4 regions of the Sphingobium sp. EM0848 genome follow, and region 1 is predicted to be linked to each of the others. Evidence: riboswitches for the same ligand, from Rfam matches in the RefSeq annotation. Region 1 holds a riboswitch; each other region holds the start of a gene.
What was found. A riboswitch is a leader RNA that binds a small molecule or an ion and turns the genes downstream of it on or off. The one in region 1 is predicted to bind cobalamin.

Region 1 (7,122 bases):
CGGCGTCGGGTGATCGGGTGTCGCGGGCGATCCCGGCATCAGCGGCCGCTCATGCGGCGCGAACCGATAGTCCGGCGATCCTTCCCCTATGCTCAAGCCGCCTCCTCAAGCCGCAGATATGCGCCTGCCGTTGGACGGATTGTTTCCACTTCTTGTCGGGGCTGTCTAGTCCCCGTCGCTTTCGGCCCGCTCCATCATTTCCATGAAGTCGCGCGCCGCGTCGCGGTCCGCCGGGTCCTCGAACGCCTCCTCCAGATCGGGCGCCGCGCCCAGCAGGACCATCAGCGACCAGAGTGCGAAGCGGCGTGCCCTGTCCGTTTCCAGCCCGAAATCGACGCGCATATGCTCCAGCCCGGCGGCCAGCGCATCAGGGGTGAGCGCATCCAGGTCGCGGACGCCGAAATAGCGGTGGAGTTGATCGTCGAAATGCATGGGTCGCCTCTATCCCATCTTCCCATCCCCGCAAAGCGTGCCTATGAGCCATTCCCGATCGCGCCGGTGTCCCGAGAGGGGCTTAATAGGGAATGGGGTGCAAATCCCCGGCTGTCCCTGCAACTGTAAGCGGTGAGCGAGAGGCATATCGATCCTTCCGGAGCGCGAGGGATCAGCCACTGGGCCGGACGCTAAACCCTGCGAGGCCTGGGAAGGCCATGTTTCAAGCGATGACCCGTGAGCCAGGAGACCTGCCTGCGTCTGGTCGCTCTTGCCCTGGTCCAGGGGATGGCCGCGGCACGGTGTCTTTCCGTCTGAGCGACGAACGAGCGGTGGAGGCCGCTTCGGTTCGCGTGGCGGTCGCTTGATGGCGTCCGGCTGCTTTCGCGCGCCGGTCGTCCCGGACGGCAGGTCTCCCCCGGCAGTCGCAGGCGCCGGAGGACATGATTGTGAAATATGGATTGATCGCCACCCTGATCGCTGCGGGCATCGCCCCGCCGGCGCTGGCCCAAATGCCCGCCGCCGAAGAGGCGCCGGCCACGAATATCGTCGTCTTCGGACGCGGCGAGGAAAAGATCGGCGTCGCCCATGCCGCGAGCGAGGGCAGCGTCGGCGGCGCCGACCTGCTGGTCCGCCCGCTGCTGCGCGTCGCCGAACTGCTGGAAGCGGTGCCCGGCATGGTCGCGGCCCAGCATTCGGGCAGCGGCAAGGCGAACCAATATTTCCTGCGCGGTTTCAACCTCGACCATGGATCGGACTTCACCACTTATATCGACGGCGTGCAGATGAATTTCCGCTCGCACGGTCATGGTCAGGGCTATCTCGACCTGAACGGCCTGATCCCCGAAATCGTCGCGCGGGAGGATTTTCGCAAAGGCCCCTATCGCGCCGATGGCGGCGATTTCGCGCTGGCTGGCGCAGCCTATATGACCACGATTGATGGCTTTACGCGCCCGTGGATCGCGGTGGAGGGCGGCTCCTACGGCTCGCGCCGACTGGCGGCGGGCGGCACGATCAAGGACGTGGGACCCGGCGACCTGACGCTGGTGGCGCAGGCCAAGCGCTATGACGGCCCCTGGGAAGAGGCGGAGCATCTGCGTCATTATAGCGGCTTCGCCAAATATCGCGTGCCGCTTGGCGGAGGCGAACTGGACGCGACCCTGCACGCCTATCGCGGCACCTGGCGCCCGACCGAGCAGATTCCAGAGCGGATCATCGGCTCCCCCGTCTGCCCCGATGTCTTCTGCTCGCCCGATCCCTCTGCGCGGGGCGAAACCACGCGGATCGTCGGCAATGTCGCCGTCACCCAGCCGGGCTGGCGCGCCAACGCCTATGTCCAGTTCTACGACTGGGCGATGTTCAGCAATCCCACCTATGCCGATCCGGACGGCCGCAGCGCGCAGATCCACCAATATGACCGCCGCTGGATCACCGGCCTTACCGCCTCGAAGAACTGGGATGTCGCCTCGACCCTCAACCTCAGCATCGGCACCGAGAACCGCTTCGACCATATCGGCAATGTCGGCGTCGACCGCAGCGCGGACCGGCAGTTCCTCTTCTCGCTCGGCCGCTATCATGTCGAGCAACTGTCCGCCGCCCTCTATGGCGAAGCGAACTGGCAGCCTTTACCCGGCCTGCGCCTGATCGGCGGGCTGCGCGGCGATTATTATCATTACAGCGTCCGCGCCGGGGATGCCGCCGCGCAGGCGCTGGGCGAGGGCAGCGGCCATGACGCCATCCTCTCGCCCAAGGCGTCGGTCGCCTACCGGGTCACGCCGCATCTGGAACTCTACGCCAATTGGGGGCGGGGCTTTCATTCCAATGATGTGCGCGGCGCGGTGAATGTCGACACGCCTGTTCCGGTGCTGGTGCGCGGCATCGGCAAGGAACTGGGCGGGCGCGTCCAATATGGCAGCCTCTCGCTCACCGCGACCTATTGGTGGCTGGATGTCGGCAGCGAACTGCGCTTCGTGGGCGACAGCAATGCCGTCGAGCCGACCGGGGCCAGCAAGCGGCGCGGCTATGAACTGGTCGCCTTCTGGCGCCCATTTTCCTGGCTCGCGCTGGACGGCAACTACACCGCCAGCCATTCGCGTTACGACAATGGCGACCGGATTCCCAACGCCTTCGAAAATGCCGCTTCAGGCGGTGTGGCGATCCTCCGCGATCCCTGGGAAGCGAGCATCCGCCTCCGCCATCTCGGCCCCTATCCGCTGATCGAGGACAATAGCCTTCGAGACAAGGGCAGCACCGTCGTCAATGCCCGCGCGGCCTGGAAGAGCAAGCGGATCGAACTCTATGGCGAACTGCTCAACATCTTCGACAGCCGGGACAAGGACATCGCCTATTATTATGAATCCTATGTTCCCGCTTATGACAGCGCGCCGGTCGAAGGCCGCCTCAGCCGCGTGATGGAGCCGCGCACCCTGCGGCTGGGCGCGAAGCTGTACTTCTAGGCGCGAAGTGCTCCTGCCCGCGCAGGAGCACTTCGCTTTACACCTGCTCCGGCAAACCCCAATCGATCGCCCCGCGTCCTTTCTCGTCCAGAAAGGCATTGGCCTGCGAAAAATGCCGGCATCCCAGAAAGCCATTATGCGCGGAGAGCGGCGAGGGGTGCGCCGCTTTCAGCACCAGATGGCGCTTGCCGTCGACGAAATCGCCCTTGCGCTGCGCATAGGCGCCCCACAGCAGGAACACGACCGGCTCGCTTTTCTGGTTGACCAGCCGGATGATCGCATCGGTGAACTGTTCCCAGCCGCGCTTCTGGTGCGAGGCGGCCTTGCCCATTTCCACCGTCAGCACGCTGTTGAGCAACAGGACGCCCTGCTCCGCCCAATGCTCCAGAAAGCCATGGCGGCGTGGCGTCAGCCCCAGGTCGCTCTGCAATTCCTTGTAGATATTGACCAGCGACGGCGGCGTGCGCACCCCCGGCTTCACTGAAAAGCACAGGCCATGCGCCTGCCCCTCGCCATGATAGGGGTCCTGCCCCAGCACCACGACCTTCACCCGGTCGAGCGGCGTCAGGTCCAGTGCCCGGAAATATTCGCTGCCCTTGGGGAAAATGCGCTTCCCCGCGGCCTTTTCCGCCTCCAGAAACTGTTTCAGCCCCTGCATATAGGGACTTCCAAATTCCCCGAGCAGCGGCGCGCGCCAGCTCTCGTCCAGCTTGATGGTATCGCTCATGGGCCGGGGTGATGAACCGTGCGCCGAACCGCTGTCAACAGCCCCTTGCCCGCAACCGGCGAATCGAGGAAAGGGGACGGATGCCACGCCTTCGTACCGCCAGCCGTTATTGCGCCTTTCTGGCGCTGTTCCTTGCCCCGCTGCCGACCGCCGATGCCTTCGGCCCGACCCCCAATCCGGTGCAGCAGAGCGCCGAATCCCGCCTGATGGGGGAATTCGCCCGCTTCGCGACGCTGACCGACGGTACGGTGGGCATCGCCGTGCGGGACCTCTCCACGGGCGAGACGCTGGCCTATAATGGCGATACGCTGTTCCCGATGGCCAGCACCTACAAGGTGGCGGTCGCGGCCAAGATCTTCTCCCTGCTCGATGCGGGCAGTCTCAGCCTTGATGAAAAGCTGACGCGCCTCGGGCATCCGCTGCCGGTGCGCACCCTGCTCGAAATGAGCCTGACGCAGAGCGACAATGAAGCCACCGACGCTCTGGTCGCCCGCACGGGCGGGCCGCAGGCGGTCAATGACTGGGTCCGCTCGATCGGCGTCAGGAATCTGCGCGTCGACAGCAATACCCGCGACCTGCTCGCCCGCGCCAAGGTGGCGGGCAGCGGCTTTGGCGATGAAAGCGCGATGGAAGCCGGCCTCTCCGCTGCCCAGCGCGACGCCCGCGACATGCCCAATCTGGGCTTTGCCATGGACCCCCGCGACACTGCGACGCCGCGCGCGATGGACGACCTGCTGGTCGCGATCCGCACCGGCAAGGCGCTGAAGCCGCAGAGCACGGCGATGCTGCTGTCGATCATGGAACGGTGCAAGACCGGCAAGGACCGGCTGCGCGCCATGTTGCCGCCCGGCACCCGGATCGCGCACAAGACGGGGACGCTGAACGGCATCGGCAATGATGTGGGCATCATCACTTTGCCGGACGGTCGCCTGTTTGCCATTACGGTTTTCGTGATGAAGGATTATAAGGGGCATCAGATGCGCGACCGCATCATGGCCGAAGCGGCGCGGGCAGCCTATGACTATTTCCTGTTCGCCCCCGATCGGCACACGGCCTGACGCATCCGTCTTAACATTAATCAGCTTTCCCGATAGCCATGGTGATCGAGGAGGGGAGGCAATGGACGGCAAGGCAGCGTTCCGGGACTTCTGGCCCTATTATCTGCAGGAACATGCGCACCCCGGCACGCGGGCGATGCACTATGCCGGCACCAGCATCGTCGTGTTGCTGGCCGTGTCCTTGCCCGTCACCGGGCGATGGTGGATGGTTCCCGCATTGCCGCTGGCCGGTTACGGTTTCGCCTGGCTTGGCCACAGTCTGATCGAACGCAACCGCCCCGCCACTTTCCGCTATCCGCTGTTGTCGCTGCGCGCCGATTTCGTGATGTGGTTCCGCTTCCTGACCGGCCGCATGAAAAAGGAGCTGGCGCAGGCTGGCGTTCGGCCCGACGGTTCGGTCGATCCGGGCCTGCGAAGGGAATTGTAAGACCCGCGCGGCACCTTGATATAAGCGCCGCTTGACCCCTGCCGTCGCTCTGCCACAAGAGCGGTCCATGGCCCTTACCGCCCAGTTCCTCCGCCTGCCCGATCTTGCGGCCCTCGGTCCCCGCTGGCAGGCGCTGGAGGCGCGGGCCGACGGTGGCTTCTTCCTTGGCTGGACCTGGATGGGAGCATGGCTGGAAAGCTATGGCGCTCGCCCCGAATTGCTCGCGATCACGGATGAAGCGGGGCAGGATGTCGCGCTCGCCCTGTTCGGTCGCGCCATGCAATCCCGGCTGCTCGGCCGCAGCGCGACCCTTTCGCTGAACCAGTCCGGCGATCCGGGGGCCGACCGGCCTTTCATCGAATATAATGGCCTGCTCGCCGCCAGAGGCAAAGAAGGGGAGGCGATGGAGGCCGCGCTCCGGGCGCTGTGCAAACGCCGTGACTGGCGCAGCCTGCGCCTCAGTGGCGTCGCGCCCGGATCGCCGCTGCTGAATATCCCCGCCCGCCGCAAGAGCCGGATCGACCTGTCCCCGGTCTATCAGGTCGATCTCGAAGCTGTCCGCGCCTCCGATTATCTGTCGCTGCTCAGTTCCAACAGCCGCAGCCAGATCCGCCGCGCGATGAAGGATCATAGCGGCGCGCTGCCCCGTATCGACGCGGCGGCGCCCGCCGACATCGATCCCTGGCTGGCGGAGATGCAGGCTCTCAACCGGGGGCGCCATGCCGATAATGCCTGGGATGACGAAGCCTTCCGCCATTTCGTCGCGATGATCACGGTCCGGGGTGGCGATGCCGTTGAACTGCTCCGTATGACGGGCAAGGATGGGGTCGTCGGCCTGCTCCTGAACTTCATCCATGATGGCGTGGCGATGAACTACCAGTCCGCCTTTGCACCTCCCCGCAGCGCCAAGGACAAGCCCGGCCTGCTCTGCCACGCCGCCGCTGTCGACCATTATGCCGGGCGTGGTCTGTCGCTCTATTCCCTGCTCGCTGGCAAGGATCGCTACAAGCAAAGCCTCGCCACGCGCGAAGAGGCGCTGGAATGGTGGCAGATCGACCGTTTCAGCCCTCGGCTGGAGGCCGAAGCCCTGCTCCGCAAAGTCCTTAAGCGTCCAGTTTCCGCATGATGCGATAGGCCAGCCGCCGCACGCTCTGCACCTCGGGCGTCGCGCTGATCCGCCCGGTCGGCAGTTTCCGCCGACGCAGCAGCGCGTTGAAGCTGTGCAACTCGCCCTCGGCCACGCTCCGCTCCGACCGCCAGGTGACGGACAGGCTGATCGACACTGAAGGGCCATTTTCCACGAAATGCGGCGCCTTCACCGGCACGTGAATGGCATCGCCCGGCAGCAGCCTTACCGCCGTTCCGCGATCCCGAAACGCTTCCCGCCAATTGAGATTGCGGTGCCCGCCTGCATGGAAGCTCTCGCTCTGGATCGCGGGCACCAGTTCCTCGTCGCCCGCCGGAAAGACCGTCATGGTCTTCTCCCCCCGGATCTGGAGCAGGATATTATGCTCCGGGTCCATGTGGAACGGCGTCACGCTCCCCGGCGAGGAGAGGAAGATGAAGGCTTCCCGATGCAGCATCGGTCCGGTCTGCCTGTCCACCAGCGGCACCAGTTCGCCCAGCGCCCGGTCGAGCAGCGCGCCATAGGCCGCGTCGCGCTCCACATTCTTCAGCACGGCCCAGCTGCCGTTGGTGTCGATGGTGCGGATCGTCTCGCCCAGCGTCAGCCCGTTCGACGGCGTATCCTCCGGCCGCACGCCGAGCGGCAGTTTGCCGAGATTATATTCGACCGACGCCGCCGGCATCCGCTCCGCAAGCGCCGCCAATGCTTCCAGCGTCAACAGATCATGCCCCGCCAATCCATGGCTGAGCTTTGCCGCACTGTCGGGATAGGCCGCCGCAAAGGCCGCCCGCGCGTCATCGGAAAACACCGCCGCTTCGATTGCCTTGTGCGCGTTCATTTCTGTCCCTTCAACCCTGTCCTTTGAGGCGGCGGCCCAGTGCCTCGACGCCATTGGC
Region 2 (7,122 bases), on a different contig from region 1:
CAGGCCTGGGGCGTGGCTCTGGATGCCGAACCGGGTCTGCGCATTCCCAATATGCTGGATGCCGCGACGGACGGGACCTTCAAGGGCATCTTCATTCAGGGCGAGGACATTCTCCAGTCCGACCCCAATACCCATCATGTCGCGGCCGGGCTGGCGGCGATGGAATGCGTCGTCGTGCAGGACCTGTTTCTGAACGAAACCGCCAATTATGCCCATGTCTTCCTGCCGGGATCGACCTTCCTGGAGAAGGACGGGACCTTCACCAATGCCGAGCGGCGCATCCAGCGCGTGCGCAAGGTGATGGCGCCGCTGAACGGCTATGGTGACTGGGAGATTGTGCAGCTTGTGGCGCAGGCCATGGGGCTGAACTGGTCCTACAGCCATCCGTCCGAGATCATGGATGAGATCGCCGCGCTGACACCGACCTTCGCGGGCGTGCATTATGATCGGCTGGATGCGGAAGGATCGCTCCAGTGGCCCGCCAATGATGCGGCGCCCGATGGCACGCCGACCATGCACATCGACGGTTTCGTGCGAGGCAGGGGCAAGTTCGTCGTCACCGACTATGTGCCGACCGATGAGAAGACCGGGCCGCGCTTCCCGCTACTGCTGACCACGGGACGTATCCTCAGCCAGTATAATGTCGGCGCGCAGACCCGTCGCACGGCGAATGAGGCATGGCATCCTGAGGACCGGCTGGAAATGCACCCTTCCGATGCGGAGAACCGGGGGATCAAGGACGGCGACTGGGTATCGCTGAAAAGTCGGGCCGGCGAAACCAGCCTGCGCGCGCTGATTACCGAGCGGGTGGCGCCGGGCGTGGTCTATACGACCTTCCACCATCCCGATACGCAGGCCAATGTCATTACCACCGACTATTCGGACTGGGCCACCAACTGCCCTGAATATAAGGTTACGGCAGTACAGGTCATGCCATCCAATGGGCCGAGCGACTGGCAGCGCGACTATGCAAGCCAGGCGCGGCACAGCAGGCGGATTGCGCCGCTGGAAGCGGCCGAATAGGATCGGGCGCATGAGCGATGAAAATCACGTCATGTCGACCGAGGACCGCCTGATCTACATGGCGAACCAGATTGCGCGCAACATGGCCGCTTTGGGCGAAAAGGAGGCCGTTGCGATGGTGGCTGACCATATTCGCGACTTTTGGGACCCGGCGATGAAGCAGCGCATCGGCGCGTTGGCGGCGGCCCGGCCCGAGGCGCTGTCGCCTGTCGCCGCTGCGGCTGTCGAGCGGGTCATGGCCCTTTGAGCAAGGCGCTGACGCAAACGGAAACCACCTTTCCTTTCACGCAGGTCAAGCCGGAGGGCAGCGCGTCGCCCGTGACGCGCGAACTGGCGGAGGAAGTGCCGGTTGCGGTCGAATTTAACGGCATTGGCTATGCGGTGCTGATGGCGACGCCCGCGGATGTGGAAGAGCTGGTGCAGGGCTTTGCGCTGGCGGACCGATTGATCGGGCGGGAGGATCCGCCTCTTGATGTTGATGTCCATGTAACTGACCAAGGTATCGTTGCCAGGGCGACCTTGCCGGAGGAACGCACGGAAACGCTGCTCAGCCGGGTGCGGCATCGAGCGTCGGAATCCTCTTGCGGGATTTGCGGGGTGGAAAATCTGGAGCAGGCGATCCGGCCCTTGCCGCTTGTGACGCAGCAGTCGCAGGCCGACAGGGGAGCGATTTTCCGGGCGCTCGACCATCTCAAGGATTTTCAGCCGCTCAATAATCGGACGGGGGCGGCGCATGTCGCGGCGCTGGTGGCGGCGGATGGAACAATCCGGCTGGCGCGGGAGGATGTCGGGCGGCACAATGCTTTCGACAAGCTGATCGGGGCGATGAGGCGGCAAGCGCTGGATTGGGATGGGGGCTTTGCGCTGTTATCGTCACGCTGTTCCTATGAACTGGTGGAAAAGGCCGTGCTGGCGGATTGTCCGCTGCTGGTGACGATTTCCGCGCCAACGCGGCTGGCGGCCGAACGAGCGTCCGTCGCTGGCCTGGCGTTGGTGGTGCTGGCACGGGCGGATGCGGTTCTGGCGAGCGAGCCGGGGATGCTGGAAGGCGAAACGCGTTAGAGCGATTTCCAGTCAGATGGCATCATCTGACGGTTAAGAAATCGCGGTGAAACAAAGCAATAGAGCGGTCGATCTGATTCGATCAGATCGCAAACCGCTCTAGTATTTGGACGATGATCTCCTTCGCGTAGCCCTCCTTAAAGGGCTCGGGCGATGACCAGCCGCTGGATGTCCGAGGTACCTTCATAAATCTGGCAGACGCGCACGTCGCGGTAGATCTTGGCGAGGCCGAATTCCTCCAGATAGCCGTAGCCGCCCAATGTCTGGATCGCACCTGACACCACCGCCTCGGCGGTTTCGGACGCGAAGAGCTTGGCCATCGATGCCTGCGTCAATGCCGGTTCCCCCGCATCCTTGAGCGCAGCGGCGGAAAGGACGAGTTGCCGCGCGGCTTCGAGACGGGTGGCAAGGTCGGCCAGGCGGAAGCCGACGGCCTGATGCTGGATGATCGGCTGGCCGAAGCTGTTGCGATCCTTGGCATAAGCGATGGCGATCTCCAGCGCGGCCTGCGCCATGCCGACGCTCTGCGCGGCAATGCCGATCCGCCCGGCTTCGAGGTTGGAGAGGGCGATGCCATAACCCGCCCCTTCCGCGCCAAGGCGCAAATCGTCCTCCAGAAACAGATCGTTGAAACGGATGGCGCAGGTATCGGACGCACCCTGGCCCAACTTATGCTCGACCTTGTCAACGCTGTAGCCGGGGCGATCCGTGGGGACCAGAAAAGCGCTGATGCCCCGTTTGCCCGCTACCGGATCGGTAACGGCGTAAACGATGGCGAGGCGGGCGATTTTTCCCGAGGTGATGAACTGCTTGGCGCCGTTGAGATTATAGCCGCCGGCTACCTTTTCCGCACGGGTGCGGATGGCGGAGGCGTCAGACCCTGCATCGGCTTCGGTCAGGGCGAAGGCGCCGATGGCGCGGCCGGACAACAGGTCGGGCAGGAAACGGGCCTGTTGCTCTGCCGTACCGTCCTTCAACAGGCCTGAGACGATCAGGCTGTTCTGGATCGAGAGGATGGTGGAGAGCGCCCCATCGGCCGCCGCGATTTCCATCAGGGCGAGCGCGTAGGAAACATAATCGGCACCCGCGCCGCCGACCGCTTCCGGCGCCGTCATGCCCATCAGCCCGAGCCCGGCGATCTGCTCGAACAGATCCGCAGGATAGCCGCCCTCCGCCTCGAAGGCTCCGCTGCGAGGGCGGATTTCGCTTTGGGCGAAGTCGCGTACCATGTCGCGAATGGCGATCTGGGTTTCTGTGAGCATTGGGCGGCCTCTCTTTTATGTACGCTACGCGTGCGGCGGTTAGCAGAAAGGGAGTTAGGACAGATTGTCAACGTCGCTCATCTGGAAAGGCGAGACATCCATTTCCTTGTAATATCGGGTCGCGAGGGGCCGATCAGTGGGAGCGAACCGGCCGACTCAATCCATGGGGCGGTGCGGAACCGAGCATGAGGCCCGGCACCGTCACCAGGCAGAGGTCGAGAAGGATATTTTCGGGATCATTGGCCAACATGGCCACCTTATCCGCGCAGGGGTGTCACTGTTTCTGGGGAACGCGCCGATTCGGCCGACGTTTCAATCCATGTCCGACGGAATATGCATGATCAAGCGATTGACGCGCAGATCATTTTCCGCCGTGCAGGCGAAAAGCTCACAGAGCCAGTCCATACAACGAGCCAATAAAGTCATGGCTCCTCTCCCCATATCGTTAAGCGGATATTAGCAGATGGCGGGGGTCAGAGGAAGAGGGATGGATGGCCTGACAGCCCCTTGCGGCGAGGGGCATGGGCCTCTATCAGCGGCGCTGCGACAGGTTCCCCGCGAGGGGATGAAAAGGGAAGTCGGGTGAAAGCCCGCGCTGCCCCTGCAACTGTAAGCGGCGAGCCATCCGGCCATTATGCCATTGGGGCGGCAAAGCCCCGAGAAGGCGGCTGGAAAGCATCGACCCGCGAGCCAGGAGACCTGCCTGACGCAGTCGTTCTTCGACCGGACAGGGTGCGCCGGCCGAACGGGGTTTGCCCTCGCTGAGCGACAGCCATCGCCTTGCCGGTTCGGCCGTGCGGGGGAGCGCCTGTCTATGCGCCTTCCCGTTCCGGCCTTTTCGGCGGGCTGTTTGCCGTCCGGTCGGAGGAGCGGAGATGACTGATTTCAAGGGACGGCGCTGATGTTGCGCGCCGTGGAAAAAGGCGCGTCGGTGGTCGTCTGTTCGACCTGCCGCCTGTCGACGGACAGTCGCGAAGATGGTGAGGGGCGACGCGGCGGCGCGCTGCTGGCCGAAGCCATGCGCGCCGTCCGGGCGAGCAATCCTGCCTATGAGCCCGTTGCGATACAGGACATGCCGTGCCTTTTTGCCTGTCAACGGCATTGCACCGTGCATGTCCGGGGGACGGGCAAGGTCGGCTATGTGCTGGGCGACTTCACGCCCGGCGAGGAAGCGGCGCGGGCGATATTGGACTATGCCGTGCGTCATGCATCCAGTGAGGAGGGCGTGGTGCGCTACGCCGACTGGCCGCAGGGGGTGAAGGGGCATTTCATCGTCCGTACCCCGCCTGAAGGCTTTGTCTGCTCATGATCCGCTTTGACGACAGGGCGGCCTTTGCCGCGGCATTGGCGCATTTGCCGGAGCCGGATGCGGCTGCGACGGAGGCTGCGGCGGCCCGGCAGGCGGTGCTGACCAAGCCGGCTGGGTCGCTGGGACGGCTAGAGGAGATCGCGCTGTTCATGGCCGGTTGGCAGGGGAGGGAACGGCCCCGTGCGGATCGGCTTCGGGCGGCGATCTTCGCGGGCAACCACGGCGTGGCGGCGCGGGGGGTCAGTGCTTTCCCGGTTGAGGTGACGGCGCAGATGGTCGCGAATTTCCGCAATGGCGGTGCGGCGATCAACGCGCTGGCTGGCGCATGTGGCGCCGAATTGTCGGTGGTGGCGCTCGATCTGGAGCGGCCGACCGGGGATATTTGCACCGAACCGGCGATGAGCGAGGCGGAATGTCTGGAGGCGCTTAACGCAGGCGCAGCAGTGGTTGAGCGGGGCGTCGACCTGCTGATGCTCGGCGAGATGGGGATCGCCAATACGACGCCGGCGGCGGCGCTGTGCGCCCAGGCTTTTGGCGACTCGGTGGATCAATGGGTCGGGCACGGCACGGGCGTCGATGCGCATGGACTGGCGCGCAAGGCGGAGGCGGTGACGCTGGCACTGGCCTTGCACTGCGGGGCGTGTGGCGATGCGTTCGAGACGCTGCGGCGGTTGGGCGGCCGGGAAATAGCGGCGATGGCGGGCGCCGTGCTGGCGGCACGGATGATGCGCGTGCCGGTGATGCTGGACGGCTTTATCGGCTGCGCGGCGGTGGCGCCTTTGGCAAAGGAGGCTCCGGCGATCACCGCGCATTGTCTGGCGGCACATGTGTCGGCTGAGGCCGGTCATGGACGATTGCTGGAAGCTCTGGGGCTGGAACCGCTATTGCGGCTTCAGATGCGGCTGGGAGAAGGGAGTGGGGCGGCGGTCGCGGCGCAGATCGTCCGGTCCGCGCTGGCGATGCATGACGGCATGGCGACCTTTGCCGAAGCGGCGGTGGCGGGAGCGCTGTGAGCGCTTTCATACTCCACCTCATGCGTCATGGCGTGCCGCAAGGGGCCGGGCGTTTGCTGGGGCATCTGGACGCGCCGCCCGAGGCCGAAGGGGTCGCAGCTTGTGTCGGGCGGGCGCAGGAGCTGGTTTTTTCGCGGGTGGTGACGTCGGACCTGTCGCGAGCGATGGTGCCCGGCGCGCTCGTCGCCAATGAGCGGGGCGTCACGCACGATGTCGATGCGCGCTGGCGGGAATTGCATTTCGGGAACTGGGAGGGCGTCGATCCGGCGGATTTGCCGGGCGAGGCGCTGGCGCGCTTCTGGGACGATCCGGACGGCTTTCCGCCGCCGAAGGGTGAGCGATGGGCCGATCTGCAGGCGCGGGTGGCGGCGGCGCTGACCGATTGGACCGATCCGGCGCTGGTGATCTCTCATGCAGGTGCGATGCGGGCGGCGTTGTCGATATTGTGCGGCTTTGATCTACGGCAGGCCTGGGCGATTGACCTGCCCTATGGCGCGCTGCTGAGTCTGCGTCTCTGGCCGGGAGAGCGGCTGTCCGGCCAGATCATCGGACTTGCGGCGTGAAGCGGCTGGTTCTTGCACTGCAGCTCATGACACGTCTGCCCTTGCCAGCGGTCGATGTCGATGAAGCGGACTTTGCCGCAGCGATCCGCTGGTTCCCGGCGGCAGGCATCGCGGTGGGACTGATCGTGGCGGGGGCGTCGGGTTTCGGCCTGCGGGTCGATCCCTGGATGGGCGCTTTGTGCGGGCTGATGGCATGGGTTGCCGTGACGGGCGCGCTGCATCTGGACGGGCTGGGCGATATTGCCGATGGCGTGGGCGCGGCGCATGGTGACAGAAAGCGACTGTCGGCGGTGCTGGCCGATCCGCATATCGGCAGCTTTGGCGTTGTCGCCATCGTCCTGCAATTGCTGGCGAAGCTTGTGTTCCTGCGTTTTTGGCTGGAATTCTTTCCCGTCTGGATGCTGGTGCCTCTGGCGATGACGGCGCGGATCGGACCACTGGTCTGGACGCGCTGGCTGCCTCCGTTACACGAGGGACTGGCAAGCCGTTTCCGGGCCGGATGGCGGGTCGGTCCCCTGCTTCTCTGGTCTGCCTTGGCACTGCTCTCGAGCCTGTGGGTGCCGGGCCTGCTGGCGGCGATAGTCCTGATTCCGCTCTGGGGATGGTGGCTGCGGTCGCGCATCGGCGGGATTTCCGGAGACGGGCATGGCGCGGGCATCGAATTGCTGGAGAGCGTGCTGCTGTTTGTCATGATGATGGCGCGATGAGCGGCTTTACATGGCATGGCGGGCGGTTGGCCGAAGCACGGGCACTCTATGGCGGGGAAGATTGGCTCGACCTGTCGACCGGCATCAGCCCGCTGGTCTGGCCAGGGGTGGAGCAGATCGCGCTCGATTGGCGGGCCTTGCCGGAGCCGGATGATCTGACGGCTCTGGAAGCAGCAGCGGCTG
Region 3 (7,122 bases), on a different contig from region 1:
AAGACTCAGGAAAAGGGCTTGCTGATCGTCCACACCGGCAAGGGCAAGGGCAAGACGACCGCCGCGCTCGGCATGGTCGTGCGCGCCATCGGCCATGGCAAGAAGGTCGGTGTCGTCCAGTTCGTGAAGGGCGCCATGACCACCGGAGAAAAACGGGTGTTCGACGCGTTTCCCGACAATGTCGAATTCAAACCCATGGGCGAAGGCTTCACCTGGAATACACAGGACCGCACCCGCGACATTGCGCTTGCACGCGAAGCATGGGATGAAGTCAAACGCATGATCGCTGATCCCGCCTATGATATGGTCCTTGCCGATGAGCTTAACATCGTCCTGCGCTACGACTATCTGCCGGTGGAGGAGGTGGTTGAAGCCGTGACCACCCGCGGCGCGATGAAACATGTCCTCATCACCGGCCGCAACGCGCCCGACGCATTGATCGAGGCGGCCGATCTCGTCACGGAAATGACCCTTGTCAAACATCCCTTCCGCAGCGGCGTGAAGGCTCAGGCAGGAATCGAATTCTGACCCGCTCCACCTTCGACATCGCCGCCTTCGAGGATCTGGTCCATGCCCGCCGGGACGTACGGCATTTCAGAACCGATCCACTGAATGAAGCAGAGGTGGAGCAACTGCTGGCTCTCGCCCACAGCGCGCCTTCGGTCGGGCTGTCGCAACCCTGGCGTTTCGTGCGGATCGTCACGCCTGCATTGCGTGAAAGGCTCGCGGCTCACGTCGATGATCAGGTCGCAAAGGCGGGCAAGATCTATGACGGCAACGAAGACAAGCTCTATCGCAGCCTGAAACTGCACGGCCTGCGCGAAGCGCCGGTGCTGTTCGCCGTCTATTGCGACGAAGGCACCGAAACCGGCCATCGTCTGGGCGCGATGACCATGCCTGAAGCTCGCCGGTACAGCTGCGTGATGGCGATCCACACCCTCTGGCTCGCCGCGCGTATCCACGGCATCGGCCTTGGTTGGGTATCGATCATCGACCCGGCGACCGTCGATGCCATGCTGGAAATTCCCGAAAACTGGCGCTGCCTTGGTCTGTTGTGCCTTGGCTATCCGGTCAGCGAGGAAGCGACGCCCGAACTGGAACGGCGCGGCTGGGAGCGGCGGACCGACTGGCACTCCACCATCGTGACGCGCTGAAGCTTCGCCCCCTTTCCTTTCCCACTCTCTGCGCGTATGAAGCTGCCCTGGAACGGGTCTGTGCCCGCTCCATTCGATCGCGTCGGTGCCCTGCAAGGGGCTTGAATGGGAATGCGGTGCGGGAGGGAGACTCCCAAATCCGCGGCTGTCCCTGCAACTGTGAGCGGCGAGCAAGGCAAGGACCGACCGCCCCCTTTTCAAGCGGGGAAGGTCAGCCACTGGAGCGATCCGGGAAGGCCCCCTGCCCATGCTATGACCCGCAAGCCAGGAGACCTGCCGTACGCAAAGGTCGCTCTTGCCATGGTCCAGGGGATGGTCACGGCTCGGTTCTCCGCACGAGCGACGGTTTAAGCGGCTGGAAGGGCAATCTTCCAGTCGTCGTTGCGACGTGGGAGGTGAAGTCCAGTGCGAGACGCGCAGAGCGCCGACGCTGCCATTCGCGGCTGGTGCCCCACGGCATGGCGCCCGATGGCTGCGGGCGACGGGCTGTTGGTCCGCGTCCGTCCGTCGTTTGGACGGTTGAGCATTGCCCAGACGCTGGGCCTCAGCAAAGCCGCTCACCGCTACGGCAATGGCCTTGTCGATCTCACCAATCGCGCCGCGCTCCAGATCCGGGGCGTGACCGAGCAAAGCCACCGTCCTCTCCTCGAACGGCTGGTTGCCCTCGGTCTCACAGATCCCGACCCGGCGCGCGAAAGCCGCCGGAATTTCCTGCTGAACCCGGACTGGTCGACTGGCGATGATACGGAAAGCATCGCGCAAAACCTCCTCGGCCGCATCGATGATCTCCCCGATCTTCCTCCCAAGATCGGCATTGCCATTGACATCGGCCCAGCCCCCGCCCTCACCCACGTCCCCGCCGATTTCCGTTTCGAGCGCAGCGAAACCGGCGCCCTCCTGCTCCGTGCGGAGGGACGCACATTCGGCACGCCGACCAGTATCGAAACAGCGGCGCAGGACCTGACAGCGCTCGCCCGCTGGTTCCTCGATACGGGTGGCGCCAGCTCTGGTCGGATCGCGCGGCACAAGGCCCCGTTGCCGTTGGCCCCGACAATTGCGCCCGCCCATCCCCGCACCTTGCAACAGCTTCTGGCGCAAGCCCCAGGCCCCTTTCACGGCCTTCCTTTCGGTCAGATCGATGCGGACGGCCTTGCCGCCCTGGCCGAATCGCCAGGCGTCATAGGCCTTCGCCTCACTCCGTGGCGTGGCCTGATCCTCGAAGGAGGCACGATCAGTCCTGTTCCTACAGAACCGCCGCTCCTGATCGACGCCTGCCCCGGCGCGCCCGCATGTCCACAGGCAAGCGTCGCCACTCGCGACCTCGCCACCCGCCTCGCCCCTTTCGTCAGCGGGTCTCTCCATATTGCCGGCTGTGCCAAGGGCTGCGCACGCCCAAGGCACGCCGACATCGTCCTGACAGGTCGCCAAGGCCGTTTCGACCTCGCCCGCAAGGCCCGCGCCGGATCGCCCCCGGAACGAACGGGCCTTACCCCCGTCCAGATTCTCGCTCTCTTCGGAAGCCCATAATGCCCTATATCTACGAAACCGACGGCGCCGCCATCTACCGGGAATCCTTCCGCACCATCCGTGCCGAAGCCGATCTCGACCGTTTCTCGCTGGCAGAGGAGCGCATCGCCGTCCGCATGATCCACGCGGCGGGGCTGGTCGGTCTTGCGCCGTACATCCGCTTCTCCCCAACCTTCGCCCTGGCCGCTATCGCCGCGCTGGAGGCTGGCGCCCCGATCCTCTGCGACGCGCGCATGGTGTCCGAGGGGATCACCCGCAAGCGCCTGCCCGCCAACAACCCGATCCTCTGCACATTGAACGATGCGCTGGTTCCCGAACTGGCCGAACGCATGTCCAACACCCGCTCAGCCGCCGCGCTCGAACTCTGGCGCCCGCATCTGGATGGCGCGCTAGTCGCCATCGGCAACGCGCCTACGGCTCTTTTCCACCTGCTCAACATGCTGGACGATCCGGCCTGCCCCCGTCCGGCCGCGGTCATCGGCTGCCCCGTGGGCTTTGTCGGCGCAGCGGAATCGAAACAGGCCCTTTGGGAAAGCCAGCCGGTCCCCTGCTGCATCGTGGAGGGGCGCCCGGGCGGCAGCGCCATCACGGTCGCTGCCGTCAACGCCATAGCGAGCCCCGCAGAATGACCAAAGGCACCATTCATGGCGTAGGCCTCGGCCCCGGCGCGCAGGATCTGATGAGCGTTCGCGCCGACCGCCTGATCCGCAACGCCCGCCACATCGCCTATTTCCGCAAAAGGGGAAAATCCGGCCAGGCTCGCCGGATCGTGGAGGGCATGATACACCCGGACGCCGTCGAATTTCCGATGGAATATCCGGTGACGACCGAAATTCCGTTGTCCGACCCGCGCTATAATGAACTCCTGTCCGCCTTCTATGCCGATTGCACGGGCCATCTCGACGATCTGTGCGCCAGCGGTGAGGATGTGGTGGTGCTGTGCGAAGGTGACCCCTTTTTCTACGGCAGCTTCATGCACCTGCACAGTCGTCTCACCGCGCCGGTCAGGATCGTCCCCGGCATAACCGGCATGTCCGGCGCCTGGACCGCCAGCGGCACGCCCATCAGTTGGGGCGACGATGTGCTGACGGTGCTGATGGCGACCCTGCCCGAAGAGGAGCTGGCCCGCCGCATCCAGGACACCAATGCGCTGGTCGTCATGAAGATTGGTCGCAACCTTCCGAAGCTGCGTCGCGCGGTCGCCGCTGCTGGCAAGCAGGACTGCGCCTGGCTGGTCGAATATGCGACCATGGCGGACCAGCGGATCACCCCGCTTGCAGAGGCGGAGGCCGTCGCCGCCTATTTCTCGATCCTGCTCATCCACGGTCAGGGCCGCCGCCCATGACCGGCTGGATCGCAGTCGCAGGCCTTGGCCCCGGCGCGCAAGCGCTGATCACCCCGGAAGTGTCGGAAGCTCTCACCGTCGCCACCGACGTCATCGGCTATATCCCCTATGTCGCCCGCGTGGCGGAACGTCCGGGCCTAACCCTCCACGCTTCCGACAATCGTGTCGAACTGGACCGGGCGACCCATGCCCTGAAGCTGGCTGCAGAGGGCCGGAAGGTCGTGATCGTTTCCTCCGGCGACCCCGGCGTCTTCGCCATGGCGTCAGCCCTGTTCGAAGCGCTGGAAGCTGGCCCCTCAGACTGGCGCGCCCTCGATATCCGTGTCCTTCCCGGCATCACCGCCATGCTTGCCGCCGCCGCGAAGGCTGGCGCACCGCTTGGCCATGATTTCTGCGCCATCAACCTGTCGGACAATCTCAAACCCTGGGCACTCATCGAACGCCGTCTGCGCCTTGCCGCGCAGGCCGACTTCGCCATGGCCTTCTACAATCCGCGATCCAAGTCCCGCCCGGATGGTTTCACCCGCACCCTGGAAATCCTGCGAGAGGAATGCGGCGACGACCGCCTGATCCTTTTCGCCCGCGCCGTATCCACGCCGGAGGAAAGCCTGTGCATCGTCCCGCTCGGCCAGGCCACGCCGGACATGGCCGACATGCGTACCATGGTCATCCTCGGCTCCAGCCGCACCTGCCTGATCGAGCGCCCCGGCAGCCCGATCCTCTACACCCCGCGCTCTGCCGAATGACCCAGCCACTCCAGCACGCCCGCAATGTCATGCGTAACCTGCGCGGCGGGACAGGGCGGTCTGTCGATCATCAGTATCGGCAACCCCAGCTTCCGGGCGGCGATCAGCTTCGCCTCCGCGCCGCTGCCGCCCGCATTTTTCGATACGACCAATTCGATCCGGTGCGCCTGCATCAGGGCCATGTCTCCCTCCACCGTGAACGGCCCGCGGTCCACCACCAGATGATGTTGGGGCAGCCCCGGCGCTTCATCCGGCACATCTACGAAGCGCAACAGATAATGATGCTGCGGCTGGGCGGCGAAGGCATCGACATGCATCCGTCCCAGCGCCAGCATCACGCGCCGGGCATGCCCTTCCAGCGCTCCCACGGCTCCTGCAATATCCGGCACATGGGTCCAGCTATCCCCACTGGCCTCGACCCAGCCGGGCCGCGTCAGCATGATATGCGCGACCCCTGCCTCCCGCGCTGCCGCAACGGCATGTCGGCTCATCGTCGCAGCAAAGGGATGGGTCGCGTCCACCAGATGGGTCACGCCCTCTCTCCGCAGATAATCGACAAGGCCGCCAATCCCTCCAAAGCCGCCAACGCGCACCGGCACAGGCTGGGCGCGCGGCTTTTCCGTGCGCCCGGCATAGCTCAACACAGCACGCTTGCTCCCTTCGGCCAGCGCTCTGGCCAGCGCGCTCGCCTCCGTGGTCCCGCCCAGAATGAGGATATGGGAAATGTCGAAAACTCCTGATCCCTGGCTGACGATCATCGGCATCGGGGAGGACGGCCCCGATGGCCTGTCCCGCGCCGCCCGTCAGGCGCTGGCGGCGGCAACGTTCGTTACCGGAGCGCCGCGCCACCTGTCGCTGCTGCCAGCCCTTAAGGCGGAATGCCACCCATGGCCAGTCCCGTTCGAGGACGGCATTCCCCTCCTCCTCGCCCGTCGTGGCCAACCCACGGTCATGCTGGCCTCAGGCGATCCGTTCTGGTTTGGCGGGGGCGCCAGCATCTCCCGTTTACTCGCGCTGGAAGAGTGGGTCGCCCATCCTGCCCCCTCTACCTTCGCCCTCACCGCCGCGCGCCTTGGCTGGCCGTTACAGGAGGTGGAATGCCACGGCCTCCACGCCGCCCCGCTCACCCGCCTGCGTCCCGGCCTCATCCCCGGCCGCCGCGCTATCATCCTGCTGCGCGATGGTGCTGCGGTCAGCGCGCTCGCCACTTATCTGGCGCAAAATGGCTTCGGTGCGTCTTCGATCCATGTGTTGGAAGCGCTTGGCGGCCCGCGGGAACGCATCCGCACGACCACCGCTGAAAGGTTCGACTTTGCGGACATCGCCCATCCCGTTGCCGTCGCCCTATCCGTGGCGGGCAATGGCAGAACGCTTCCCCGAGCCAGCGGCATAGCCGACGGCTGGTTCGATCATGACGGCCAGATCACCAAGCGCCCCGCGCGTGCCCTGACCCTCTCCGCGCTCGCCCCGCGTCCCGGTGAGGCGCTGTGGGACATCGGCGCTGGTTCGGGTTCCATCGCCATCGAATGGCTCCTTGCTCATCCCGCAACGCAGGCAACGGCCTTCGAAGCCGACCCGGTCCGCGCCGCCCGCGCCCGCAGCAATGCTGCAGCGCTTGGTGCCGATCGTCTGACCGTAATCGAAGGCAAGGCCCCCGACATCCTCCGCGACCGTACCCGCCCAAACGCCATTTTCATTGGCGGAGGACTCTGTGAAGCACTGCTCGAAACGCTGTTCGTGCTTCCCGGCGGCCCGACCCGGCTGGTGGCGAATGCGGTCACGCTGGAATCGGAAGCTCTCCTCAATCAATGGCACGCCCGCAAAGGAGGCGACCTCCTCCGCATCGAACTGGCGCAGGCAGTCCCGCTCGGCAGCCGCCATGGCTGGCGTTCTGCCTATCCGCTGGTGCAGTGGAACATCACCCTATGATCGTCGCCGGTTTCGGTTTTCGGAAAAGCGCCACGCTTGCCTCGCTTCGATCCGCACTGGAAAGGGCGACCCAGGGAAACTTCGCCCCGGCGGCTTTGGCAACGCTCGACCATAAGGCACCCCAACTCGACCCGCTGGCCCAGCAGCTTCGCCTCCCACTCATCGCCATCCCATCCGACCGGCTCACAGGCCAGACCACGCTCACCTGTTCACCCGTCAGCCTCGCTGCCCACCACACGGGTAGCGTCGCCGAAGCCGCTGCCCTCGCCGCAGCAGGCTACCATGCTCGCCTGCTCGCGCCCCGCGCTGTCTCGCAGGACCGCCTCGCCACCTGCGCCCTTGCCGAAGGAAACCCCATATGACCGTTCATTTCATCGGCGCAGGCCCCGGCGCACCCGATCTCATCACCCTGCGCGGACGC
Region 4 (7,122 bases), 890 kb from region 1:
GGCGAGGCGATGGAAGCGATGCCGGGCTATTGCGTGCCCGCCATCGACTGGGACCGCACGACCGGCAAGGTCATGACCATGGAGTGGATCGACGGGATCAAGATCTCCGACCGCGATGCGCTGGTCGCTGCCGGTCATGACGTCAAGGAGATTGCGGCGCGGCTGGTCAACGCCTTCCTGCGGCAGGCGATTGCCGAAGGCTTTTTCCATGCCGACATGCATCAGGGCAATCTGTTCGTGCGCGACAATGGCGATATCGTCGCGATCGACTTCGGCATCATGGGGCGGATCGACCGGCGAGCGCGGATGTGGCTGGCGGAGATTCTCTACGGCCTCATCACCGGCAACTACAAACGCGTGGCGGAGATCCACTTCGAGGCGCAATATGTGCCGGGCCATCATAATGTCGAGGAGTTCGCCACAGCCCTGCGCGCCGTGGGCGAGCCGATGCGCGGCAAGCCTGTGCGCGAACTGTCGGTCGGCGGGATGCTGGACGGGCTGTTCGCGATCACCCGCGATTTCGACATGCAGACCCAGCCGCATCTGCTGCTGCTGCAAAAGACCATGGTGATGGTGGAGGGCGTGGCGACCTCGCTCGATCCCGACATCAACCTGTGGGAGACGAGTGGCCCCTATGTGAAGGAATGGCTGCGGTCGGAACTGGGACCGGAGGCGAAGGCGGCCGACGCGCTGATCGAGCATTGGCGGATCGTGCAGCGGCTGCCGGGGCTGGTGAAGCGGATCGAGGAGGCCTTCCCGGAAAAGGGCGGCGCGCCTCCGCCGCCGCCCCTTCCCGAGGTGAAGCTGATTCGCGTCGGAGCCGGGTGGCGCTATATGGTGGTGGCGCTGCTCGCGGGGGTGGCCGGCGCGGGAGCGATGGCTGCGGCCGAGGTCTTCTTATAAAGTCTCTTCACACAAAGAGCAGGCGAGCCTCATCCCCTGTCTGCTGAAGAAAGGCGACTGGCCCTCCGGCTTCCACGCCGGGCGGCAAGTCCTCCACCAGCAGCCCGCACAATGCCAGCCCGCTCTGGCAGGCCAGCAGGGCGACACCAAGCCCCAAGGCTTCTTCGATCAACGCCGCGAGCGAAGGCAGTCCCGCTGCCCGATGCGCCGCATCCTGGGGCGCTTCCACCGGCGTCCGCAGCAATCCTACCGCTTCCAGTTGCAGAAAAACCGCCGCCTGTCCGCCCAGCGCCGCGTGCGCAGCCGCCATCACCAGCGCCCCGCGCAGCCGCTCCGCATCGGCCGTCGCAACGACGATCCTCAGTTCGCGCATAATATTGTGGCGCAGGCGGAGCAGGCCGGGTCCTTGGACACCGCCACGGTGCGGAATCGCATCGACAGCAAATCGGCCAGAAGCAACCGGCCCGCCATATCCTCGCCAAAGGGCACCAGCGACCGGATCACCTCAAGCGCCGCCAGACTGCCCATCACCCCGGTCAGCGCCCCGATCACGCCCGTCTCGGAACAATTGCGCTCCGGCGCATCCTCCGGCGATCCGACGAGGCAGCGGTAGCAAGGCTTGCCCGCCTCCCACCCGCGATAGGTGGCGAGTTGCCCCTCGAAAGGCCCGACCGCCGCCGACACCAGCGGAATGCGCAACGCCTGCGCGCAATCCGCCACGGCCAGCCGCGTCGCAAAACTGTCGCAGCCATCCAGCACCACATCGGCCGCACGCAGCATCAGCGCGGCATTATCCGCGTCGATCCGGGCGTTGATAGGAATCAGCTTCACATCGGGATTGAGCCGCGCCACCGCCGCCATCGCGCCCTCCGCCTTGGGCGCGCCGATATCCTGGGTTCCGAACAGGATCTGGCGCTGCAAGTTGGAAAGAGCGACCGCGTCGTCATCGATCACCCGGATCGTACCCACGCCCGCCGCCGCGAGATACAGGATTGCCGGGCTTCCGATTCCACCCGCGCCGATCACCGCCACATCCGCCGACAGCAGCCGGGCCTGCCCCGCGCCGCCGATCTCCTTCAGCACGATATGGCGGGCATAGCGCTCCAGCTGCTCGTCGGTCATGAGGAGGGCGCTCCTATCGACCCTAAAGCGGATGAACCCCCGACTGCCCCGTCCAGTTCCTTGGCTGAGGCAAGGGGCACGGCGCCGTGGGTCATGATTTCTCCCCGGATGAAGGCGGCTTCATTGCCCATGGCATCTACGATCCCGTCGATCCGAATCCCCCCAGCCCGCGCTGCGTGGTGGCGCTGAATTCCGGCACGACCCTGAACGTCGGCCGCAGAATGGGAAGGAATACGAGCTGGGCGATTCGGTCGCCGGGATTGACGATGACCGGCTCGCTTCCCGGCGGTGTCCTGAGCCATGTGCTGATGTAGATCTGATTGGCGTAATCGGCATCGATCGTCCCGACCGACTGCCCCAATATCACCCCCTTCTTGTGGCCGAGGCCAGAGCGCGCGAGCAGAAAGGCGACCACATTCGGGTCGTTCATCAGGATCGCCACGCCCGTCGGAATCAGGACCGCATCGGCCTGCGGCTGCAATTCCAGCGGAGCGTCGAGGCACGCATACATGTCGATTCCCGCCGACATGTCCGTTTGAAAATCCGGGAGGCCCCATTCGTGAATGCGTTGGTCGAGAATTTTCAGTTCGAATTGGGCGCTCAAGACAGTTCCTCAGTGACATCGGAGTGGACGTTTCGTTCGCGCGCAGGCTAGCCCATCCTTTCCGATCCTGAAAGGGGAAGCTCCGCCACGGCCCCGACGGGCCTTCCCGTTTGGGAAATGGACAAAGCGTTGCGCTTCGCCTATGCGCTTGCCCCGGATCGGGCATGCCCGATCCCAGATCGCGCCGGTGTCCCGAAAGGGGCTTAATAGGGAATGCGGCAAGAGGAAATCCTCGGAACCGTGGCTGTCCCTGCAACTGTGAGCGGCGAGCGCGATGCACAGGCGGCCGGGACATGATGTCCTGCCGCCAGCCACTGGGCCAACGCAAAATCCTGCGAGGTCTGGGAAGGTCGTGCATCAAGCGATGACCCGCGAGCCAGGAGACCTGCCGGCGTCTGGTCGCTCTTGCTTTGGCCCAGGGGATGGCCGGGGCACGGTAACTCTCCGTCTGAGCGACGAACGAAGCGGCTGGGGCCGCGCGGCTTTGCGTCCGTGGGCGAGCGCCCGGTCATGGATGCAGGCCGACCGTCGCATGTCCGGCAGGGTTCACGCCTTGTCGGACGGATCGGTACGCCCCGCCCGGCCTGCTCAGGCGCCAAGGGGGTATTTTCATGAAAAACGCGATTGCCATCTCCTGTCTTGCTCTTGCCTGGAGCAGCGCTGCCTTTGCGCAGGCTTCGGACGCGGACCAGGAAAACATGGTCACGAACCAGATTATCGTCACCGGCACCCGCGCGGCGGGCGGCATATCGACCGCGACCTTCGGCACGTCCGTCACCGTGCTGGACACGACGGCCCTGCGCGACCGGCAGACGCAGATCGTGTCGGACGTCCTGCGCGACGTGCCCGGCATAGCCGTGACCCGCACCGGGCCGGTCGGCGGGTTGACGCAGGTGCGCATTCGCGGCGCGGAGAGCAATCACACGTTGATGGTCATTGATGGCATCGAAGCGTCCGACGCGACTTATGGCGAATATGATTTCGCGACGCTCTTTGCCGACGAAGGCGCCCGGATCGAGGTGCTGCGCGGCGAGCAGAGCGCGCTTTACGGTTCCGATGCGATCGGCGGCGTGATCAGCTACCTGACCGCCAGCGGTCGCGATCTGCCGGGCTTTTCGGGCCGGATCGAGGGCGGCTCCTTCGACACGTTGCAGGGCGCCGTCCGTGGCGCGGGCACCGTGGGCGACATGGATTATGCGCTGACCGGCTCCTATTCCGGCATTGGCGGCTATGTCGTGGCGCCGGGCGGATCGCGCGACATCGGTTCGAAGATCGGCACGGTCAGCGGCAAGATCGGCTATCAGGCCGGCTCCGTCGCGCTGCGGGCCGTGGCGCGCTACAATCACATCGACGCGGATACCAACAGCCAGGACTATGTCTTCACCGGCAATGCGATCGACGCGGGCGGCTCCTACCGGAATGACGCCTTCTATGGACTGGTCGGTGCGACCGTCGGGGCGGACGGGCCGTGGATCAACGATTTCAGCGCCCAGATGCAGGACAGCAAGCGCATCTTTCTGGACGATGACGGCGCCATCACCTACGGCACCCATGGCCAGCGCACCAAGGCAAGCTGGGTTTCGACCCTGAAGCTGGGTTCGACCGGGCCGCTGTCCCATGTGCTGACAGGCGCCATCGATTATGAGCGCGAACAGTTCCACAACCGCGGCGAGGTTTCCGCCGCCAATCCGCGCCGCCGGATCACGAACTGGGGTTTTGTCGGCCAGTATCAGCTGCAACTGGATGATCGCGGCGGCATCGGCATCGCTCTGCGCCATGACGACAACGACCGTTTCCGCAACGCCACGACCTGGCGCGCGCAGGCCAGCTATCACTTCGACACCGGCACGCGGCTGCACGCGGCGGGCGGCACCGGGATCAAGGCGCCGACCTTCGCCGAACTGTTCGGCTATTCGCCGACCAGCGGCTTCGTCGGCAACCCCAACCTCAAGGCGGAAAAATCGACCGGCTGGGAAGTCGGCGTCGAACAGGCCTTCCTCAACGGCAATGCGCGGATCGATGTGACCTATTTCAACGCCAAGCTGCGCGACATGATCGTATCGGTCTATGCGCCGGTCTACACGGTGGTGAACGCGCCGGGCAATTCGCCGCATGAGGGCGTGGAGGTTTCCATCAACGCGAAGATCCTGCCGACGCTGCGTTTCGACGCATCCTATACCTATCTGGATGCGAAGGATGAGTTCGGCATGCCGCTCGTTCGCCGTGCCAAACATATCGGCAGCGCCAATCTGACCTGGCGCAGCACGGACGACCGCTTTGGCATGACCGCGACCGTCCGGTATAATGGCAAGCAATATGACACCAACTTCGCCACCTATGCGACCGAAAGGCTGGACGAGTATACCGTCGTCAACCTGAACGCGGACGTCGCGCTAACCAGCAATATCTCGCTCTATGGCCGGGTAGAGAATCTGTTCGACGACCATTATGTCGAAAATGTCGGTTTCCTGACCGCCGGACGCGCGGTCTATGGCGGGGTGCGCGTGCGCATCTGATGCGGAACCAACCGCGCTGCCGATCCCTTCGGCAGCGCGGGACCGACGGTCAAACGGCCGAATCTCAGGGACGACGAGCGGAAAGGGCGTTGGCGACCTTTTCCATCAGACGCGTGGCCACGGCGTTCTTGGGCAGATTGTCCCAGCTTTCGATACCGTCCGCGGAAACGATATGCACGCTGTTGGTGTCTCCACCCATCACATCGCCCGAAACATCATTGGCGACGATCCAGTCCGCGCCCTTGCGCGCCAGCTTGGCCTGCGCATGCTCGGCGATCTTCTGCGTCTCGGCGGCAAAGCCGACCAGCAGGGCCGGGCGCTTCGGATGCTTCCCCAGCGTCGCCAATATGTCGGGATTCTCGACAAGGGCCAAAGGCGCCGGCTTGCCCGACCCATCTTTTTTAAGCTTCTGGTCCGCCGCGTCCGCCGTGCGCCAGTCCGCCACCGCAGCCACCATGATCGCGGCGTCGGCCGGTAAGGCAGCCTCCACCGCCGCCAGCATCTCCCGCGCTGTCTCGACATCGACGCGATGCACGCCCGCAGGAGTCGGCAGATGCACCGGCCCCGCCACCAGCGTCACCCGCGCGCCCGCACGCGCCGCCGCCGCCGCGATGGCAAAGCCCTGCTTCCCCGAGGAACGGTTGGCGATATAGCGCACCGGATCGATCGGCTCATGCGTCGGCCCCGCCGTCACCAGTATATGCCGCCCGGCGAGCGCCGCATCCGGCCCCTCGAAATCCGGCTGCCCCGCCAGGGGATCGACCGGCAGGGGCAAGGCCAGCAGCCGCGTCACTTCCGCAGCGATCGCTTCCGGCTCGGGCAAACGCCCCTTGCCGAACTCGCCGCAGGCCATCTCACCGCTGTCCGGTTCCATGATCCGCACGCCATCGGCCCGCAGTTGCGCGATATTGCGCTGGGTCGCCGCATGATGCCACATCCGCACATTCATCGCGGGCACCGCCAGCACCGGCTTGTCGGTCGCCAACAGCAGCGTCGTCGCCAGATTGTCGGCAATGCCGTTCGCCATCTTGGCCAGCATATTCGCCGTCGCGGGCACCACCACCACCAGATCGGCCTGGCGGCTGAGTTGGATATGCCCGATCTCCCGCTCTTCCTTGAGGTCGAACATGTCGCCATAGACATGATCTTCGGTCAGCACGCCCAGCGACAGGGGCGTCACGAACTTTTCCGCGCTCTCGGTCAGCACCGCCCGCACGGCAATCCCCCGTTTGCGCAACAGCCGCACCAGTTCCAGCGACTTGTAAGCCGCGATTCCGCCCGAAATGATGAGAAGGATGCGCTTGGTCATGACAGGTCCATCATTTGGTCAAGCAACGGGCGCTTGTCCAGTCCGCTCGCCATTTGAAAACGGAACCACGTCTCCGACCGCCGGGACATGGCATTAAAAGGGATTGTCCCAGAATTTGGCGACTTTCGGGTCGGTCGCGCACGCGGTCCGCAGCGCCTGCCATTGAGCCGGGTCCAGAGCAGGGCGATAGGTGGCGCCGGGCGTCACTGCGGCGGCGAAGCGGCGACGGCGCTCTGCGGAGAGCGGGTGGGAGGAAAGCCAGCTCATCGCCCGCGCTTCCGCGCCCTCTTCCTTGCCACCGAGGCGTTCGAAGAAGGCGGCGGTGGCGGCGGGAGAAATCTTCGCCTCGCGCATCTGGTCGATGGCGACGCCGTCCGCTGCGCTTTCCGCGCCACGACCATAGCTCAAGGACAGAACCCCGTTCAGATAACCGCCCGCATTACCCCCTGCCCCGCCCAGCACCACGCTGAGACCAAGCTGGCGGATCAGCCCGGTCATCGTGTCACGGTGGCGGACATGGCCGAGTTCGTGACCGAGTACACCCGCCACTTCATCGGAAGATTTGGCCTGCTGGACGAGGCCGTCGAACAGGATGATCCGTCCACCCGGCAACGTCACCGCATTCACCATAGGGATATTGGCGAGGGCGATTTCGCGTGCTTCATGCC

Region 2: another riboswitch for cobalamin. It lies ahead of HUK73_RS25680 (DUF1636 domain-containing protein); the one in region 1 lies ahead of HUK73_RS11245 (TonB-dependent receptor).
Region 3: another riboswitch for cobalamin. It lies ahead of HUK73_RS25535 (cobalamin biosynthesis protein CobG); the one in region 1 lies ahead of HUK73_RS11245 (TonB-dependent receptor).
Region 4: another riboswitch for cobalamin. It lies ahead of HUK73_RS15650 (TonB-dependent siderophore receptor); the one in region 1 lies ahead of HUK73_RS11245 (TonB-dependent receptor).

Annotation. Positions count from the first base shown of each region.
Region 1 is NZ_JABXWB010000001.1:2,317,896-2,325,017, reverse strand. It holds gene HUK73_RS11255 (MFS transporter) at 1-96, opposite strand, end outside; gene HUK73_RS11250 (hypothetical protein) at 166-432, opposite strand; cobalamin riboswitch at 480-706, shown strand; gene HUK73_RS11245 (TonB-dependent receptor) at 945-2,888, shown strand; gene ung (uracil-DNA glycosylase) at 2,926-3,615, opposite strand; gene bla (class A beta-lactamase) at 3,696-4,673, shown strand; gene HUK73_RS11230 (DUF962 domain-containing protein) at 4,735-5,100, shown strand; gene HUK73_RS11225 (GNAT family N-acetyltransferase) at 5,168-6,226, shown strand; gene HUK73_RS11220 (cupin-like domain-containing protein) at 6,204-7,064, opposite strand; gene HUK73_RS11215 (GNAT family N-acetyltransferase) at 7,075-7,122, opposite strand, start outside.
Region 2 is NZ_JABXWB010000005.1:1,675,916-1,683,037, reverse strand. It holds gene fdhF (formate dehydrogenase subunit alpha) at 1-1,023, shown strand, start outside; gene HUK73_RS25695 (formate dehydrogenase subunit delta) at 1,034-1,270, shown strand; gene fdhD (formate dehydrogenase accessory sulfurtransferase FdhD) at 1,279-2,085, shown strand; gene HUK73_RS25685 (acyl-CoA dehydrogenase family protein) at 2,223-3,347, opposite strand; cobalamin riboswitch at 3,879-4,069, shown strand; gene HUK73_RS25680 (DUF1636 domain-containing protein) at 4,249-4,656, shown strand; gene cobT (nicotinate-nucleotide--dimethylbenzimidazole phosphoribosyltransferase) at 4,653-5,669, shown strand; gene HUK73_RS25670 (histidine phosphatase family protein) at 5,666-6,232, shown strand; gene HUK73_RS25665 (adenosylcobinamide-GDP ribazoletransferase) at 6,229-6,939, shown strand; gene HUK73_RS25660 (threonine-phosphate decarboxylase) at 6,936-7,122, shown strand, end outside.
Region 3 is NZ_JABXWB010000005.1:1,646,602-1,653,723, forward strand. It holds gene cobO (cob(I)yrinic acid a,c-diamide adenosyltransferase) at 1-528, shown strand, start outside; gene bluB (5,6-dimethylbenzimidazole synthase) at 525-1,154, shown strand; cobalamin riboswitch at 1,221-1,450, shown strand; gene HUK73_RS25535 (cobalamin biosynthesis protein CobG) at 1,623-2,681, shown strand; gene HUK73_RS25540 (precorrin-8X methylmutase) at 2,681-3,310, shown strand; gene cobI (precorrin-2 C(20)-methyltransferase) at 3,307-4,026, shown strand; gene cobJ (precorrin-3B C(17)-methyltransferase) at 4,023-4,772, shown strand; gene HUK73_RS25555 (cobalt-precorrin-6A reductase) at 4,748-5,497, opposite strand; gene cbiE (precorrin-6y C5,15-methyltransferase (decarboxylating) subunit CbiE) at 5,496-6,701, shown strand; gene HUK73_RS25565 (cobalamin biosynthesis protein) at 6,698-7,063, shown strand; gene cobM (precorrin-4 C(11)-methyltransferase) at 7,060-7,122, shown strand, end outside.
Region 4 is NZ_JABXWB010000001.1:3,209,907-3,217,028, reverse strand. It holds gene ubiB (2-polyprenylphenol 6-hydroxylase) at 1-903, shown strand, start outside; gene HUK73_RS15665 (DsrE/DsrF/DrsH-like family protein) at 911-1,276, opposite strand; gene HUK73_RS15660 (HesA/MoeB/ThiF family protein) at 1,264-2,025, opposite strand; gene dut (dUTP diphosphatase) at 2,162-2,629, opposite strand; cobalamin riboswitch at 2,798-3,037, shown strand; gene HUK73_RS15650 (TonB-dependent siderophore receptor) at 3,241-5,145, shown strand; gene coaBC (bifunctional phosphopantothenoylcysteine decarboxylase/phosphopantothenate--cysteine ligase CoaBC) at 5,210-6,454, opposite strand; gene HUK73_RS15640 (M48 family metallopeptidase) at 6,548-7,122, opposite strand, start outside.